Regions from separate parts of the Erwinia sp. CGal63 genome, predicted to be linked through region 2. Evidence: predicted binding sites of a transcription regulator. Region 2 holds the regulator's gene; the other holds the start of a gene.
The links. Region 2 encodes PhoB, which activates phosphate uptake and scavenging genes when phosphate is short. Its sites were predicted from a motif close to CTGTCATAAAACTGNCNNAT; they were not measured.
Positions count from the first base shown of each region.

Region 1: a site for PhoB is predicted at 1,756-1,775, ahead of pitA (inorganic phosphate transporter PitA). Genes of this name have one in related genera too.

Region 1 covers NZ_JAKUMN010000008.1:200,007-204,397, forward strand. Annotated here, with positions in the region: gene MKZ79_RS20000 (NAD(P)/FAD-dependent oxidoreductase) at 510-1,691, opposite strand; gene pitA (inorganic phosphate transporter PitA) at 1,937-3,439, shown strand; gene uspB (universal stress protein UspB) at 3,494-3,829, opposite strand; gene uspA (universal stress protein UspA) at 4,181-4,391, shown strand, end outside.
Region 2 covers NZ_JAKUMN010000004.1:348,416-352,806, forward strand. Annotated here, with positions in the region: gene MKZ79_RS15075 (SbcC/MukB-like Walker B domain-containing protein) at 1-197, opposite strand, end outside; gene sbcD (exonuclease subunit SbcD) at 194-1,411, opposite strand; gene phoB (phosphate response regulator transcription factor PhoB) at 1,612-2,301, shown strand; gene phoR (phosphate regulon sensor histidine kinase PhoR) at 2,325-3,638, shown strand; gene MKZ79_RS15095 (PstS family phosphate ABC transporter substrate-binding protein) at 3,656-4,391, shown strand, end outside.

The DNA.
Region 1 (4,391 bases), on a different contig from region 2:
AGTTAATATTGCACGTAAAGCTTACCGTTATAAATTTGAATCATTCAGTAATTAAGAAAACTCCTGGGAAATCTGCATGATTCATTTATTTCAACTTCTGAAAATCGGTGGCAGAGATAAACACTTAAGATAAAAACTGACAGCATCATGCCGCTTTCATCAGGAAAAACCCGCTTATTAATACGTAATCATTTTCTGTATTTATTTTTTATTTGCGATCGTCATACGCATCACCTGAAAGCCTTATGCCTTTACAGGATGTCATACCCGAGGATGGGATAGGGCTAAGCGGAAAAGCCGAAACAGATGAACTGGCTGACAGCCTGACGAGCGCCCTGCGGGTGGAAACCGGCTGGCGAAACGGGCAAGGAAGCGGCGGCAAAACGGGCAAGGAAGCGGCGGCAAAACCTCGGGCCATGCCGCCTGAGGCTATACCGCTTTCGGCGTCGCCTGTAGCGGAGCCGATTGCGCAGGCACGAGTTGAGCGTAAATCGGCAACGGCAGCTGGTTCAAAGCGCCTGCGCGCAGGCCCAGGCGGAGCTCCAGGCCCATTGAAAGTTATAGCCGCCAAGCCAGCCGGTAACATCCACGACTTCGCCGATAAAATAGAGCCCCGGCACGTCGCGCGTCTCCATCGTTTTGGAAGAGAGCGCGCCGGTATCCACGCCGCCCAACGTCACTTCCGCCGTGCGGTAACCTTCAGTGCCGTTAGGCTGCACGCGCCAGCCGTGCAGGGTTTCCGCCAGCTCGCTCTGCTGGCGGCTGTTCAGCTGCTTAAGCGTACACTCCGGCAGCGTTCCCAGCAGCTGCAGAGACTCCACGAGGCGGCGAGGCAGCACCTTAGCCAGGGTATTTTTCAGGCTCTGGTTTGGATGAGTCTCGCGCTCTTCGCTGATAAAAGCGTGCAGATCGCGATCCGGGGAAAGGTTAATGGTTACGAATTCGCCTGGCTGCCAGTAGCTGGAAAGCTGCAGCACCGCCGGGCCGGAAAGTCCGCGATGAGTGAACAGCAGCGCCTCTTTAAACACGACGCCGCTTTCGGACGTCATCACGGCGGGTACGGCGACGCCGGAAAGCGTCTGCAGCTGTTCAAGCAGCGGCTTATGCAGGGTAAAAGGCACCAGACCGGCACGCGTAGGGAAAACGTTCAGGCCAAACTGCTCTGCGATTTTATAGCCGAAAGGCGAGGCGCCCAGGCCAGGCATAGAAAGACCGCCGGAAGCGATCACCAGTTTTTCCGCCTGTACCGTGCCGCCGTTCAGCTCCAGCGTATAGCCTTCATCGCGCGTTACCTTCAGCACCTCGCTACGCAGCCGCAGCGTCACCTGACCGGCTTCACACTCTTTCAGCAGTAAATCCACTATTTGCTGGGCGGAATCGTCGCAAAACAGCTGGCCCAGCGTTTTTTCGTGCCACTGAATACCGTGCCGGTTAACCAGGTCGATAAAGTCCCATTGGGTATAGCGCGCCAGCGCGGATTTGCAGAAATGCGGGTTATGCGACAGGTAAGCCGCAGGCTCGGTATAAAGGTTAGTGAAGTTGCAGCGGCCGCCGCCCGACATCAGGATTTTGCGCCCCGCCTTTTTACCATTATCCAGCACCAGCACGCGCTTGCCACGCTGGCCTGCCTGGGCGGCGCAAAACAGGCCGGCCGCGCCTGCACCGATAATGATAACGTCAAACTTTTCCACACTGCTCTCCGGCCCGCTGCTCTAAAAAAACGCTGATTGTAATGACAAGGGACGCTTCCTGCCAGCGTCACAAAAGCGTCATGTTGGCCCCGCTTTATAACTGGATGATTTTTATACGCTTCAGGGCCATTATTTGCCCCAGCTGACGCATTAATGTCAAAAAAAGTCTATATTTCACTTTCCCCGGGCGCCGTTTCTCGCTGATAATGCGCCGCGTTCATGTCCTCCAAAATGGCGTAACGCTTATGCTACATCTGTTTGCTGGTCTTGATTACCATACCGGCCTGTTACTCGTCCTTGCCCTGCTTTTTGTTTTGTTCTACGAAGCTATCAACGGCTTCCACGACACGGCAAATGCGGTGGCTACCGTTATCTATACCCGAGCAATGCGATCGCAACTGGCGGTGGTGATGGCCGGCGTATTTAACTTCTTCGGCGTACTGCTGGGCGGGCTAAGCGTTGCTTACGCCATTGTCCATCTGCTACCCACCGATCTGCTGCTCAACGTCGGTTCGGCTCACGGTCTGGCCATGGTCTTTTCCATGCTGCTGGCCGCTATCATCTGGAATCTGGGCACCTGGTATTTCGGTCTGCCTGCTTCCAGCTCCCATACCCTCATCGGGGCCATTATCGGCATCGGCCTGACCAACGCGCTGCTGACCGGCACGTCGGTGGTGGAAGCGCTGAATATCCCGAAAATGATCGGCATTTTTCTGTCGCTGGTTATTTCACCAATTGTCGGCCTGGTGCTGGCTGGCGGCCTGGTGTTTATCCTGCGTCGCTTCTGGAGCGGCAATAAAAAACGTCGCCGCATCCATATGACGCCGGCAGAACGCGAAAAGATCGACGGCAAGAAGAAGCCGCCGTTCTGGACGCGTATCGCTCTGATCGTGTCGGCTATCGGCGTCAGCTACTCGCACGGCGCTAACGATGGTCAGAAAGGCATCGGTCTGATTATGCTGGTGCTGATTGGCGTGGCGCCTGCGGGCTTTATCGTCAATATGAATGCTTCCGGTTACGACATCACGCGCACGCGCGATTCGGTCAATCATCTGGAGCAGTACTATCAGCAGCATCCCGCTTCTCTGGCGGAGATGGTGCAGTTGACGCCGCCCGCGCTGCCAACGCCGGAAGAGAACCCGGGCAGCCCGAAAGAGTTTCACTGCGACGCTTCACGTGTGATGCCCGCTATCGAACGGACTCAGGGCCTGCTGAACAATCTGCAAAGCTACGATGCGCTCAGCGTTGAGCAGCGCAGCCAGCTGCGTCGCCTGCTGATGTGCATCTCCGATACCGCGGACAAAACGGCCAAGCTGAAGAGCGTACCTGCCGAAGATCAGCGTTTCCTCGGCAAGCTGAAGGGCGATATGCTCAACACCGTTGAGTACGCGCCGGTCTGGATCATTATCGCCGTTGCTCTGGCGCTGTCGCTGGGCACGATGGTGGGCTGGCGCCGTGTCGCCACCACCATCGGCGAGAAGATCGGTAAAAAAGGCATGACCTATGCTCAGGGAATGTCCGCGCAGATGACCGCTGCAGTATCTATCGGCGTAGCCAGCTACACCGGGATGCCGGTGTCGACCACGCACGTGCTCTCCTCTTCCGTGGCCGGCACCATGCTGGTAGACGGCGGCGGCGTGCAGGGCAAGACGATCAAGAATATCCTGCTGGCCTGGGTCTTTACCCTGCCGGTGTCGATCGTCCTGTCGGGCGTGCTCTACTGGCTGGCGCTGAAGCTGGTGCACTAAGCCGGCAGCGAAAACGCTATCAGGGCGGGGAATTTTCCCCGCCTTTTTTTTCGCCTAATGCCAGATAAGCAGGCCGATCAGGCTGATAAAAACCAGTCCACACAGCGAGCTGGTCAGCAGGAACTGACCACGCACCCGCTCACAGCGCCGAATAAATTCTTCGTCATGATGGTCGCGATAGCGCTGCAGCCAGATGTAGCGCACCAGCCGCACCTGTTTCCCCGGCTGCCCGTGCGAGGTAAAAAAGCCCGCGCCGTCGACATACTGATAGAGCAAAGGATCGCAGCCACGAAGGACTACCAGTAAAGCACGCAGGGAAGAGAAATAGCGCGCCATATTCACCAGACAAACCACGCAAAGCGCCCAAAAAAGTGCAATCGTGCTAATCATGCTCCCCTCCACGACGAGACTCTGCCAGCCTGCGCAGAGTTAAGCCAACCCCAGGCTGCGATAGCGACAAGGCGCCGCTCAGCGTTTTTATTCTCTTCAGTTTAGGAGATGAGGTGAATTTTTTACCAGCGCCGCAACCGCCAGGATAAAAAACAGCGCGAAACGCATGTTGATCTCGCTCGCAAAGGTGAGGCGCTGGTCGGGATTTGTTAACAATTTTCGCTATACTAAGGTGATAATAAAGGCGCTATGTCAGGCGCTGAAAACCCTGCCACATCGCATTAATTCAATGTGTTATGATGCCAGACTGCCTGCGAATACGCAGCCGCACCGAATGGAAGGAGTAGCGTTATGTCTTACAAACACATTCTGATTGCCGTGGATCTTTCACCAGAAAGCAAACTGCTGGTCGCTAAAGCGGTTTCGATGGCTCGCCCTTACGACGCTAAAGTGTCGCTGATCCACGTTGACGTTAATTACTCCGATCTTTATACCGGCCTGATCGACGTTAACCTCGGCGATATGCAAAAAAGGATTTCCGAAGAAACCCACACCGCGCTTT
Region 2 (4,391 bases):
TGCGACAGTTTCCCCAGCCGCGACGTTTCGTGATAGAGCGCCAGGCAAATGGCGTCGAGCAGCGTGGTTTTCCCGGCGCCGGTCGGACCGGTAATGGCGAACAGCCCATTGCTGGCGAAAGGTTCGGCGGTAAAGTCGATTTTCCATTCGCCTTTCAGCGAGTTGAGGTTCTTGAATCTTAAGGTCAGGATTTTCATGACGGCTCCTCGTCCATTTCCGCCAGCGTCTGTCTGAACAGCAGCGTGGCGCGCTCAATACGGGCCGGATCCTCCTGTTCGGCGGCGAGGCGTCGCTGAAACACCTCTTCCACGCTCAGCTCGCTAAGGGTTTCCTTGTTCTGCCGGCTGAGGATGTTTTCGCGCTGTTCGCGGCTGCGGCGCAGCAGCACCACTTCTACCGGCAGAGTTTCAGCCAGCTCCTGAATATGCCGCTGGAGATCGTTCAGCCAGGTTTGCGTGACGATTTCAATATCCAGCCAGACTTTCTGGCCCGTTTGCGGCGGTTCAATCGCGCCGAGCTGTCGCTCTATCTCCTGCAGCGAGCCTTTGATCATCTGCATCGGCTGAAAAAGCGGCACCGTCAGCGGCGTCACCGCGCTTAGCTTGCCGTCAGCGAAATCCACCAGGAAGACGCTTTTTTCCCGGCCCAGCTCGTCAAAGCTGAGCGGTATGGGCGAGCCGCTGTAGCGGATATAATCCGTGTCGGCGATGCGCTGCGCGCGATGAATATGGCCCAGCGCGATATAGTCCGCGGGCGGAAAGGCCTGAGCGGGAAAGGCGTCCAGCGTGCCGATATAGATATCGCGCACGGCGTCGCTTTTGGTGACGCCCATCGTAGTCAAATGGCCGGTGGCGATAATGGGCAGCGGCAGGCCCAGCTCGTCGCGCCTCTCAACCGCCGCCGCATAGCTGCGCTGATAGTGGTGAGTAATCGCTTCCAGCAGCGTCTGCTGTTTCTCTCGTCCCGACTGTCCCGCTTTGCTTAGCGTAATGTCGCGCGGACGCAGAAAAGGGATGGCGCAAAGCAGCGCGCCGGGCTCGCCGTCGCGACGATTCAGCAGCAGCACCTGATCGGCCGGATCTTCGCTGGCGGCGGCGATAACCCGCGTGTTCAGGCAGGCGAGCAGCTCGCGGGATTCGTTCAGCATGGCCACGGAGTCGTGATTGCCCGCCAGAATAATCAGCTGGCAGCCGGTCTGCTGCAGTCTGACCACAAAGCGGTTGTAAAGCTCGCGCGCATAGCTGGGCGGCGAACCGGTATCAAAGATGTCGCCGGCGACGACCACGGCATCGACCTGATGCTGCTCCACCTGCGCGACCAGCCACGTCAGAAAAGCTTCATGTTCCGGCGCACGGCTTTTGGTGTAAAAAAACTGGCCGAGATGCCAGTCGGCGGTGTGAATAAGTCGCATAGCGTCCCTTCTGTGTCAGGTAAGCGAGACGCCGATTATAAACGGCTGGCCAAAAAACCTCAGCAACGCATTTTCATCCTGCTGAAAAGTGTTATAAAACTGATGAATAGCGGCTGGATTTTTTCATAAAAGTGTCATAAATCTGACGCATAATGGCGCCGCATATCCGGTGACATTCCGTCACAGACGCAGGAGCAATAATGGCTAAGCGCATTCTGGTAGTCGAAGATGAAGCCCCAATTCGTGAGATGTTGTGTTTTGTGCTGGAACAAAATGACTATCAGCCGATAGAAGCGGAAGATTATGACAGCGCCATTAATCTGCTGATCGAACCCTGGCCGGATCTGATCCTGCTGGACTGGATGCTGCCTGGCGGCACGGGTATCCAGTTTATCCGTCATCTGAAGCGCGAGGCGATGACCCGCGATATTCCGGTGATGATGCTGACCGCGCGCGGCGAAGAAGAAGACCGCGTGCGCGGGCTGGAAGTCGGCGCCGACGACTATATTATCAAGCCTTTCTCACCCAAAGAGCTGGTGGCGCGGATTAAAGCGGTAATGCGCCGTATATCGCCGATGGCGGTGGAAGAAGTCATCGAAATTCAGGGACTGAGCCTGGATCCCTCTTCGCACCGCGTGATGTCCGAGACACAGCCGCTGGAGATGGGGCCAACAGAATATAAGCTGCTGCACTTCTTTATGACGCATCCCGAGCGCGTCTACAGCCGCGAGCAGTTGCTTAATCACGTCTGGGGCACTAACGTCTACGTGGAAGATCGTACTGTGGACGTGCATATTCGCCGTCTGCGTAAGGCACTTGAACTGACCGGACACGATCGTATGGTGCAGACAGTTCGCGGAACAGGCTACCGTTTCTCTGCGCGTTACTGATTGTCCCCACTGGAGTTTTCATTGTGCTGGAACGCCTCTCCTGGAAGAGATTGCTGCTTGAGCTGCTGCTCGCCTGTTTACCAGCGCTGATCCTTGGACTGCTGGTCGGCGGGCTGCCCTGGTGGCTGCTGCTGGCCACGCTGGCCATACTGGGCTGGCATTTTACCAACCTGCTTCGCCTCTCTCACTGGCTGTGGATCGACCGCAGCATCACGCCGCCGACCGGGCGCGGCAGCTGGGAACCGCTGTTTTATGGCCTGTATCAAATGCAGGCGCGCAACCGTCGCCGCCGTCGCGAGTTGGGACATCTGATTAAAAGGTTTCGCAGCGGCGCGGAGTCGCTGCCGGACGCGGTGGTACTGACCACCGAAGAGGGCACGATTTTCTGGTGCAACGGCCTGGCGCAGCAAATGTTGGGGCTGCGCTGGCCGGAAGATAACGGTCAAAATATCCTTAACCTGCTGCGCTATCCCGAGTTTACCCTTTACCTGCGCCAGCGTGACTTCTCACGACCGCTGACGCTGGTGCTGAACAGCCATCGTCACCTTGAGTTCCGCGTGATGCCCTATAGCGAAGGCCAGTGGCTGCTGGTGGCGCGCGACGTAACCCAAATGCATCAGCTGGAAGGCGCGCGACGCAACTTTTTCGCCAACGTCAGTCATGAATTGCGCACGCCGCTTACGGTGCTGCAGGGTTATCTGGAGATGATGAGCGACGCGGTGCTGGAAGGGCCGTCGCGCGATAAGGCGTTGCACACCATGCAGGAGCAAACCCGACGAATGGACGCGCTGGTGAAACAGCTGCTGACGCTGTCGCGAATCGAGGCTGCTCCGGCGCTGGATCTGCAGGAAAAAGTCGATGTGCCGCTGATGCTGCGGCTGCTGCAGCGCGAGGCGGAAACGCTCAGCCAGGGTCGCCACCAGATCCATTTTTCCGCCGATCCGCAGCTACGGGTATTCGGCAACGACGAACAGCTGCGCAGCGCCATTTCCAACCTGGTTTACAACGCGGTCAACCATACGCCGGAAGGCACGCGTATTGATATCAGCTGGAAAAAAACGGCGCATGGCGCGCAATTTAAAGTTTGTGATAACGGGCCAGGCATCGCCGCAGAACATATTCCTCGTCTGACCGAGCGCTTTTATCGCGTTGATAAGGCGCGCTCGCGGCAAACCGGCGGCAGCGGCCTGGGACTGGCTATCGTTAAACATGCGCTCGGCCATCATAATACGCGCCTGGAGATAACCAGCCAGCCGGGAAAAGAGACCTGTTTCGGCTTCTCGCTGCCTGCAAGGTTGATTGTCAGCGGTGAACTGGCTCAGAATGCGGTTCACTGAGCAGGCGGACGAGAAAAATGAAAAAGTGGTTTGTTGCGCTGATGCTGCTGTGCAGCTCGGCTGGTGCAAGCGAAACTATGCTGGCTGGCAACCTCAGCAGCGTAGGCTCGGATACGCTCGGCACATTAATGACGCTGTGGGGCGAAAGCTTTAATCGCCTTTATCCCGGCGTCAACGTGCAAATTCAGGCTTCCGGTTCCTCAACGGCGCCTACCGCGCTGGCGGCGGGCGCGGCGCAGCTGGGCGCGATGAGTCGGCCGATGCAGGCGGTGGAGCGCCAGCTGTTTGAAAATCGCTACGGCTATGCGCCGCTGGCCGTACCGGTGGCGATGGACGCGCTGGTGGTGGTGGTCAATCAGGATAATCCGCTGCAGGGCGTAGATGCCCGCCAGCTGGATGCCATTTTTTCCGTTACCCGCCGCTGCGGCGCGCCTTTTACCGTGCGCAGCTGGGGCGATCTTCAGCTAACGCAGGGCGAATGGGCGCGGCGACCCATCCAGCGCTTTGGCCGTAACTCCGCTTCCGGCACCTGGGGCTTTTTCCGTCAGCAGGCGCTGTGCAACGGGGATTTCCGCAGTGACGTAAGCGAGTATCCCGGTTCCGCCGCGGTTATCCAGGCAGTAGCGAGCACGCTGAACGGTATCGGCTACGCCAGCATGGGCGTGCATATGACCGGCGTAAAAACGCTGCCGGTTTCCCGCGACGGCACTGACTGGATCGCGCCTTCGGTGGCAAACATCCGCAGCGGCAGCT